One region of the Marinobacter sp. GH_1 genome, then DNA from elsewhere that is predicted to be linked to it. Evidence: predicted binding sites of a transcription regulator. Region 1 holds the regulator's gene; each other region holds the start of a gene.
The links. Region 1 encodes FliA, which starts transcription of late flagellar genes. Its sites were predicted from a motif close to CTAAAGTTTNNNNNNNNNNNGCCGNTAA; they were not measured.

Region 1 (3,208 bases):
CAGGTCATCAACGTCGTCCTGCCCCGAAACTACATCATCACGCTCCTCAGCCTTGATCTGAGGCCCTACCCCTTTTTCGGCCGATTCTTCTTTTTCTTCAATCTGGTGCACGGTGCCGGTGAGCTGGTCCACGTGGCTGGCCATCACCACCAGGCCAAGCAGGTTCTCTTCGACTTCTTTCACAAGAGCCGTTACTTTCTGGATAACCTGCCCGGTAAGATCCTGGAAGTCCTGGGCCAGAAGGATTTCTGACAGGTTGCTGTACAGGGTATCGGAATCTGTGGCCAGGCCCGCAAAGAAGCGATCAATGCGGCCGTACAGCTCCCGGAATTCTGCCGGCTCCATTTCCCGACGACGCAACCGCTGCCATTCGTCTCGCAGGGCGGTCGCTTCGTCGCGCATGGTATGCGCCACCGGCATGCTTTCTTCGACCAGGTCCATGGTGCGATTAGCCGCCTGGCTGGTCATCTGGACAACGTAGGCCAGCCGATCCGAGGCATCGGACATCTTGGACAAGGCTTCTTTCTGCTCGGCACTGCGGGCGTCTATCTGAAAATTCCGGATAGCCTCGTGCAGGCTCCGGGTCAACCGCCCCACTTCCCGATAGAGGCTCTGGTCGCGAACTTCACTAAGCTCGTTGATCACCGACATCGCACGGGCGTAATCGCCGGAACTGATGCATTCGGCCAGTTCGGAGCTTTGCTGCTGGAGCTTTTCGGTTACCTCCGGGTCGAGGCCCTGATGGTTCTCGTTCTTGTCAGTCATGACAGCCATCCGACCTCTGGTTACTGGATTCGCTCGAAGATCTTCTCAATCTTTTCCTTGAGAACGGCAGCGGTAAACGGTTTGACGACGTACCCGTTAACGCCGGCCTGCGCCGCCGCCACAATCTGGTCACGCTTGGCCTCCGCGGTTACCATCAGCACCGGCAGGTTCTTCAGGTTCTCGTCTGCCCGCACCGCCTTGAGCAGATCAAAACCCGACATGCCAGGCATGTTCCAGTCGGTCACCAGGAAGTCGTACTTGCCGCTCCTGAGCATGGGCAATGCAGTGTTGCCATCGTCCGCTTCATCCGTATTGGTGAAGCCAAGATCGCGCAGCAGATTCTTGATGATTCGCCGCATTGTGGAAAAGTCATCCACAATGAGAATTTTCATGTTTTTGTCCAATGGGACCTCCAGTCAGTAACACCCGGATTTCATTAAGCCTTTTGAAAGTCTAGCAGGCCGCTGCTTTAACCGCTTATTGTGTGGTGTTTGGCCGCGTTGTAAAGCGCCGGTTACCAAAATCTACACAGTTACGCGCCGCGCGGTCAGCGCCGGCCCGGTTTATTCTGGCTCGTCTTCCCGCCAATCGGACAACCGCCCCCTGAGACGAAAGGCCGCCTGGCTATGAATCTGGCTGACCCGGCTCTCGCTGACGCCCAGCACCGCGCCGATTTCCTTCAGGTTGAGCTCTTCCTGGTAGTAGAGGCTCAACACCAGCTTTTCTCGCTCAGGAAGCTCTTCGATTGCCTCTGCCAGGCTTTTCTGGAATGCATTTGATGAAATGCCATCCAGGGGATTATCGCTGGCCTCTGTTTCTTCTATCGGCAGCTCCCCGGATTCATTGAGCTCATCAAGGCTAAAAAGTCGGCCACTGTTGGCGTCTGCCAGGGAAGCATGATATTCCGACAGGTCAATGCCCAGCTCTTCGGCAACATCGACATCCTGGGCCTCGCGCCCGGTGCGGTCTTCCACGGTTTTGATGGCTGCCGCGATACGGCGGGCATTGCGATGAACAGAGCGCGGCACCCAGTCGCCCTTGCGGATTTCATCCACCATAGCGCCTCTGATTCGAATACCCGCGTATGTCTCGAAGGTGGCACCCTTGCCGGTTGAGTATCGTTGCGCAGCCTCCAGCAGGCCAATCATGCCGGCCTGCATGAGATCTTCAAGCTGAACCGAGGCCGGCAAACGGGCCATCAGATGAAGGGCGATTTTCTTGACCAGCGGCGCATGCTCCTCAATCAGCTGAGAGGGGCCTTTTGCGCCAGCCTGATGGTAGATTCCCAGGTTTTTCGCCAATGTCATGTATCCGGTTTTCTTATAGGACTGGATTCAGATCAGACTTCGACGAGCCGCTCCACGAAAAACTCCAGATGCCCTCTTGGCGATGATGGCAGCGGCCAGCTGTCCACTTTCTCTGCCAGGGCACGGATCGCCAGCGACGCCTTAGCCCGTGGATAGGCATCCAGAACGGCCCGCTGCCGCTGAACGGCTTTTTTGACGGCTTCGTCGTAAGGCACGATACCTACATATTGTAGTGCTACATCAAGGAAACGCTCGGTGACACGGGTCAGTTTTTCATACAGATGCCGGCCTTCCTGCTCATTTCGCACCTGATTCGCCAGAATACGGAAACGGTTGGTGCCGTAGTCGCGATTCATCAGTTTGATCAGGGCATAGGCATCGGTAATGGAGGTAGGCTCATCGCACACCACCAGCAGCAATTCCTGGGAGGCCCGCAGGAAACTGACGACCGACTCGGAAATACCGGCTGCTGTGTCAACAATCAGCACATCAATCTGGTCACCCAGCTCGCTGAAGGCGTTGATCAGCCCTGCATGTTCCATCGGGCTCAACTGGGTCATACGCTGGGTGCCGGACGATGCGGGGACAATCTTGATACCACCCGGGCCGTTGACCAGAACGTCCTTGAGGTCGCACTCGCCACTGAGCACATCCTGCAGATTGCGATTGGCGGTAATGCCCAACAGCACGTCGATATTGGCAAGGCCAAGGTCTGCATCCAGCAACACCACCCGCCGGCCTTTCTGGGCCAGCGCGATACCGAGGTTGACGGACACATTACTCTTGCCGACACCGCCCTTGCCGCCGGTAACCGCAATCACCTGAACCGGATGTGGTCTGCTCATACTGTTATCAGTCTCTTACTGCGTTCTTGTGTGGGCACAAACGGCAGCGCACCGGCTGTACCACCGGGCCTCAGGCCCCTTCTGCAGCGGCCTGGCCGTGCTGCATTGTTTTCAGGCGTTCTACGCCCAACCGCACCAGAGGAATGGCCTCTGCCCGGTGCAGGTCTTCGGGAATCTTCTGGCCATCGGTATACCATGCCACTTGCAGGCCGGTTTCCATGACAAAGCCCAAAGACTCACCCAGTGTCAGCGCTTCGTCAATCTTGGTCATGACGCAGCCTGCAAGGTTAG
Region 2 (3,208 bases), 1.1 Mb from region 1:
CCCTCGGCCTGAGATGACGACATTGCCTTGGCCGGAGCCTGGGCGCCAGAGCGCACCAGTTTCAGGTCCGGGCTGTTCAGGTTAACGTCATTCATAGCTGTACCTCGCTATCCTTCAACGGCGGAAGGCCGGAACCCGAGGGTTCCGGCCGTTACCGCTATGCCCCTTACTGCAGGAGGGACAGAACCTGCTGCGGACGGGCGTTCGCCTGAGCCAGGACGGAGATACCGGCCTGCTGCAGTACCTGGGATTTAGCCAGGTTGGCAGTTTCTGCCGCGAAGTCAGCGTCCAGGATACGGCTGTTGGAGGCGCTGAGGTTCTCGACCGAGGTGCTCAGGTTCGCAATCGTAGACTCGAAACGGTTTTGGACCGCACCGAGCTGGCCGCGAATTTCGTTTACAGTACCCAGTGCGGCATCAACCCGCATGATGGCATTGTTCGCATCGGATACCGTGCTTACACTCAGGTCAGACAGGCTACCGGTGCCACTGGCCTCCAAATCAAAGCTATTAGCGCTCTCCAAATTGGCAACCGTAAAGGCCTCGGCCGATGCTTCTGAAGCTGCTACGTCGTATGCGAAATCCTGAGAAGCAGTGAGCTTTACCTGGTCGTTCTCATCTACCTCTGCAAACAATCCACCAATACCAGCGCCGTTGATCTGCTCGGCGACGTACTGTGATTTTTCAGCGTCAGTGGCACCGCTTCCCAGCGCATCGTTGAACGCTTCCAGCCGAACAATAATCGGATCACCACCACCTACACTGAATACTGCAAAGGAACTGGTAGCATCAGCACCAAACTCCCCGGCTGTGCCTGAGGCAGAAAGGACACCACCAATCTGCGCAGCCCTTGTACCCTTCTCCAGATCCACACTGATGGTCTCACCAGCGTTAGCACCAACCTGGAAGCTCTGCTTGCCGAAGTTACCGTCGAGGACTTTCGCTCCGTTAAAGGAAGTCTGTCCGGAAATACGGTCAATCTCCGCAATGCGCTGTTCTACTTCGTCATTCAGCGCTGCCCGGTCAGAGGCACTGTTAGAGGCGTTCGCTGCCTGAACCGCGAGCTCCCGAATGCGCTGCAGATTGTTGGTGATCTCGTCCAGCGCGCCCTCAGTGGTCTGTGCCAGGGAAATACCGTCGTTGGCATTACGGATCGCTACGTTCTGACCAGAAATCTGGGACTGGAAACGGGTCGAAATTGCCAGGCCAGCTGCGTCGTCTTTCGCGGAATTGATACGAAGGCCAGATGACAGTCTCTGAAGAGCCTGGTCATTCAACCCTTGGGATTTGCTCAATTGATTCTGAGCGTTCAAAGAGGCAACGTTAGTGTTGATACCGAGAGCCATAGTGCTTCTCCTTTAAAACCGTTTCAGTTTTGCTTGGTGAAGGCCTGGCCCCCGGTTCTCTCCTGGGGTGCCCCGCCCTGTTAATCCTCTTAACGGCACCCCAAAAGGTATCTTTAGAATTTTTTCGGATGAATATGTAAAAAAATGTTTCAGTAACTATTGCTACTCCCCAACTTTCTCCACGTCAGCGACAAATTCAGGATCCCGGTCACCTATGAACCTTCGGGACCATGGGTCGCTGTCCATATCTCGATCACACAGCATGACCTTGGCAAAGTGCTCAGGCGCTGTCTCCAGAAAATTCAGAAAACCTTGCTCCCAGATCCTCAAAAATGACTCTAAATCATCATCTTCACTGGCCATGCCATGGCAAATCCCTACATAAAGGAAGTGCTGCAAGGTCCCCCTCAACAACTGACTTACCATAAACTGGGGGCCGGAAGGAGCTGTTTTTCCGGGAGGTGCTGGAACGCGATGGAGTTGTTCTCGCATGGAATTGACCAAAGTACAGAGATCACGACGACCTCGAAGCCTGGCGGACTTCACAGTTCTGACATGTTCTCCACATACCTTTTCCAGCTCTTTTTGCACTCCCTTTAACGCCTCAATGAATAACTCCGAGCCCACGGTTCTCGAAAGGCCATCAAACAATTCCCCCGCCCCAAACGCTAAACGATCCTGATTTTCCTCACACTGCCCGATGAAGTCGTCTTCGGACATCCATGGCGCACCTTCAATAACGGCGCCGTCGGAGCAATTTCGTATGTCAGGTGGAGTTCCTGAAGATCTCAACCTATAAATCAACTCCTCAACTGAGCGCTTTGCAGAGTAGTAATCACTCCGAGTGTATACGGTTCCCCCATCAACGGATGGCGTTTGGAATACCCGCCTCTTCTTAACCGCTGAGTGAACACGCTTCTGGATATCCTTCGCAATGGAAGAATCAGTATCGTCCCCATAGACTGACTTACTGGAGTGGTCCCTCTCTTTATCTTCAAAACCGTAGTCGGTTCCAAACAGGTATATTTGCCGGAACCCCAAGGAGTGCCCTATAGACAACGCAGCATTTGTCACGGTGGGATTACAGTTGGCGAACGACTCTGCCGACAAACCCAACAGCGCCGGCTGCATATTGTCACTCTTGAAATAGTAATAAACGTTATCAAAGAGTGTCGGTACGAAAGGGTTTACTTCGTTCACTGCCAATAACGGTATATCGCGAATTTTGTCCTGACCAATGTCAGAAAGTAGCTGGTAAATCAGGTACGATGGATCGAGCTCTGCGTGGAAGTCTGGTGTGACACCGTGCGCCAACAGTGGTCGCAGCGCTGTGCCTGCGCTCACCACCACCACTTTGTCACGGACCTTCTTCAGGCTTTCCACCCGCTTGTCAAGTGAAGGCCCGCTCCCGACAACAACAAGCGGCTTACTTTGGGACGGCATCTCGGTTTTCGGAAGATAGCGCCCACCGCGCCTCATGTTGTAAGCGGTATTGGACAAACGCATCAACTCATTGTCGTAGTTGGACCAGTTAGTGCTGATTACCGCCAGGTCATTCGCATTTTCCAGGACCGCTTTCGCAAGCTCAACGTCAGCTAGATGATTGTAATAGGTTGAGAAGAATGGATAAAAAGGCACGTCTTTGGTCATGTACCGACTGACCAGACGCCGTATCTCCTCTGGCTGTTCAGCCCTGCCGATAGCAAATGTAAGGGAGAAACCTTTCCGAGAAAAACGTGAGCAAATCTCTTCCCAGTCCACCGTATATAAACTGACTGCAAATTTTTCCGGTTCCCGCTCAATGATAATGCCATTAACAATGGGAGCCTTCTTAGTCAGCGCATCAATGTGATACCCTAGGCC
Region 3 (3,208 bases), 940 kb from region 1:
TCATCGATAACCTCCGCCATAGTCGAAAGGATTGAAGGCGCGAATCCGCACCGTTCCATCCATAGCATCCACCGTCGCTTTGTGATTCAATCGATTGAACATCATAAAGCGACAGTGGATACGCCTTGCCAATCTCTGACCCTTTCAATCAAGACTGCAAACATAACAACGACCCCCTCTCCAGCCAGGCTGAACAGTTAAGACTGACCGGCCGTTACCCTGGCAGCCGATGGGTGCCCTCGCCGAATTTTGGCGCAAGGCCTGAGGGTTCTGCCATTTCCCTGCTGGTGGTTCACAACATCAGCCTGCCTCCCGGGCAATTCGGGGGAACGGAGATTGAAGACTTTTTCTGTAACCGGCTTGACCCAGCCGCCCATCCCTATTTTGAAACCATCGCCGCCATGCAGGTCTCCGCTCATGCCCTGGTACGTCGTGATGGTTCCGTTGTGCAGTTTGTCAGTTGTTTGGACCGGGCGTGGCATGCCGGCCGGTCCTGTTTCGACGGCCAGGAAGAGTGCAACGATTTCTCTATCGGTATCGAACTGGAGGGGGCAGACGATATTCCCTATACGCCCGAACAGTACCGGACACTCGCAGACATGGCGCGGTTGACCATGATGGCCTGGCCCAAAATCAGCGCCGAGCGCATTACCGGCCACAGCGATATTGCGCCTGGCCGGAAGACCGACCCTGGTCCAGCGTTCGACTGGCGGCATTTTTCCCAGCTGTTGGCCCATGAGGAGATCGCCTGAATGGTGTTTGTCGTGTTTCTTTTGGCCTACCTTATTCGGCGTCAGCTGGATAGCCGGAACCGGCTTGATGGCGACGTGCTTTGGCGTGCCTGGTTTCACCGGGGCGCGAAAATCCAGGCCGGAAAGGAGGATGCCATTACCTCCGGGCTGATCTGGGTTCTGCTGCCCGGCCTGGCGTTGGTGGGCGTTGTGTGTCTGCTGGAATGGTATGGGTTCAGGCTGGCGGCCTATCCGCTGGAGCTGATCGTGCTGGTGTTGCTGATGGGAGCGCCGGGTTGGCGGCACCAGTTACGTGACTATTCGGAAGCCTGGAGCCGGGGCGACATGCAGGCTGCCTGGCGACATATCCAGAACCGGTTGCCACCGGAAGAGCGGGGCGCTGCGCTGTCACCAGAGGCCATGCATCTGTCGTTATCCAAGGCTCTGGTGATCGGGGTTTTCGAGCGGTTCTTCCTGGTGGCTTTCTGGTATGTGGTGGGTGGAATAGGTGCAGCCCTGGTTGCCCGTGGCCTGGTGGCGTTGTCTGAGCAATGGCCGCAGCAAGCGGCCCGCGCCCGATTCCGCACCCTGGCCAATCTGGCCAGCTGGATTCCTGCACGCCTGCTGTCCTGCACGCTGGGGCTGGCCGGTGATCTCGCGGGCTGGTCGAGGGAAGCGAAGAAAGTCCTGCCCGGTTTTGGAAGAAAAACCTCGGAAGTCCTCATGATTTCCGCAAACGGGTCGTTAACCGGTTATGCGCTTGATCCCGCCCAGTTCGCGCGGTTGCACCCGGACGAGTGGACAAGTTTTGGCGGGCGTAGCCTGGCGGCCATACGGGGATTGTTGAACCGAAGCATGCTGGTGTGGATCTGCGTTGCCGCGTTGCTGGTCATTGCCGGGGTGGTCTGAGGAGTGTCATAAAACATTACAGAATAACACTTAAAGGTGATTAAGTTTTTCCGACCTTGGGCGATAATCAAACAAAGAATAAAGATTCAGTTATTAGAATCAGCGAGAGGGCACCGTGAAATATTTGATCAATCCAGCTGTTAGCCTGATGAATCGGCTGCCCATGGTCTACAAGTTCAGCCTAATCAGCATCTTGTTCCTGGGCCCGATCATTGTCCTGTCGTGGTTGGTTATTTCCAGCCTCAATCAATCCGTTCAAACCATGACTCGCGGTATCGAGGGCCTTGCCGAACTTCGCAAGGTAGACCAGCTGTTGTCTTCATCTATGGCTTACCGCGACTACCAGGCGCCGGGTGTGCTCAAGGATGAAGACGAACTCCTGGGCAGGGCAGGTGAGGCTGCCGAGAAGATTGATGGCCTGCTTTCAGACCTTGCTGGGCACAACCGCTCGTTCGATTCCTCTGGTTCCTGGAAGGATCAGGTTCTGGCCTTGCAGGCGGAGTGGGAGCAACTGAAGCAGGACGACAACTACCAGGGCAACATAGACCCACAGTTCAAGTATTACCACGAGTTTGTTCAGAAGGTGCTGGCCCTGTTGCCGGCTACGATTGAAATTTCGGGACTTGGACAAGACGCCTCGCGGGAAAATCTGTTGCTGCTTGGGCTGGTGCGTAATGCGCTGCCTGAGGCGAGGACCGTTGTTGGCAGGGCCCGATCTTACGGTATCTTTGCCCTGGTGGATGGCCAGGTGGGTTATAACCTGAGCGAGATTTTGAATGAAATCTATGACCAGCTGACCAACCGCAGCTCCCTGTTGTCGCCTGCCTTGTCGGTTGCGGTTGAAACCTCTCCCAAGCTGTCAAGCAGGGCCGGCGGCGCTGTGACGCGGGTCGATGAAAGCCTGATGGCGCTGCGCGAGCAACTGGACCTGAACATCATCACCCCGATGCGCCTGGAACAGCCCTGGCAGGAATTTGACGCCACCGTATCCTCCCAGCTGGACTACTACGATTCACTTAATGACAGCATTTTCAATGTGGTTTCTGGCAACCTTGAACAGCGACTGCAGCGGGAGACCGGCCAGCGCAGGTTGATTGTAGGGGCTCTGATCGGCGTGATGCTTCTTGTGGTGTACCTCTACATCGGCTTCTTTATGTCAGTAAGAACCGCCATCAACCGGTTTAGTGAGGCGGCTCGCAGCGTCGCCGCTGGTGATATGACGGCGCACATCCAGCTTAACAATCGTGATGAGCTGGGCGAGCTGACCACCGAATTCAATAATATGACGGACCGGATTGCCGAACTGATCCGCTCTGTCAGCGGGACCACGAATGATGTTGACAGTCAGGCGGTGAGGGTTAACGAGACTGCAGCAGCCAACAGTGAAGCGGTTGCCCGCCAGATGGAAGAGACCGGCCAGATAAACGAAGCCATGGGGCAGATGGTGGAGGCGGTCAACGAGGTGACTGAGAGTGCCCATCGGGTAGCGGACAGCGCCGGTAGCGCAGAGCGTGATACCGAGACGGGCCGACAGGTTGTGGCGGCTACCGTGCAAACTATTAACCGTC

Region 2: the regulator FliA is predicted to act here: its motif matches at 1,435-1,462, upstream of ACNSOI_RS12645 (flagellin).
Region 3: the regulator FliA is predicted to act here: its motif matches at 1,680-1,707, upstream of ACNSOI_RS11730 (methyl-accepting chemotaxis protein).

What each region holds. Positions count from the first base shown of each region.
Region 1 covers NZ_CP184460.1:1,628,575-1,631,782, reverse strand. The annotation lists gene ACNSOI_RS07480 (protein phosphatase CheZ) at 1-765, opposite strand, end outside; gene cheY (chemotaxis response regulator CheY) at 786-1,169, opposite strand; gene ACNSOI_RS07470 (RNA polymerase sigma factor FliA) at 1,329-2,072, opposite strand; gene ACNSOI_RS07465 (MinD/ParA family protein) at 2,105-2,917, opposite strand; gene flhF (flagellar biosynthesis protein FlhF) at 2,988-3,208, opposite strand, start outside.
Region 2 covers NZ_CP184460.1:2,775,965-2,779,172, forward strand. The annotation lists gene ACNSOI_RS12640 (flagellar protein FlaG) at 1-95, opposite strand, end outside; gene ACNSOI_RS12645 (flagellin) at 167-1,345, opposite strand; gene ACNSOI_RS12650 (6-hydroxymethylpterin diphosphokinase MptE-like protein) at 1,508-3,208, opposite strand, start outside.
Region 3 covers NZ_CP184460.1:2,569,587-2,572,794, reverse strand. The annotation lists gene ACNSOI_RS11745 (DUF1631 domain-containing protein) at 1-35, shown strand, start outside; gene ampD (1,6-anhydro-N-acetylmuramyl-L-alanine amidase AmpD) at 204-752, shown strand; gene ampE (regulatory signaling modulator protein AmpE) at 753-1,640, shown strand; gene ACNSOI_RS11730 (methyl-accepting chemotaxis protein) at 1,756-3,208, shown strand, end outside.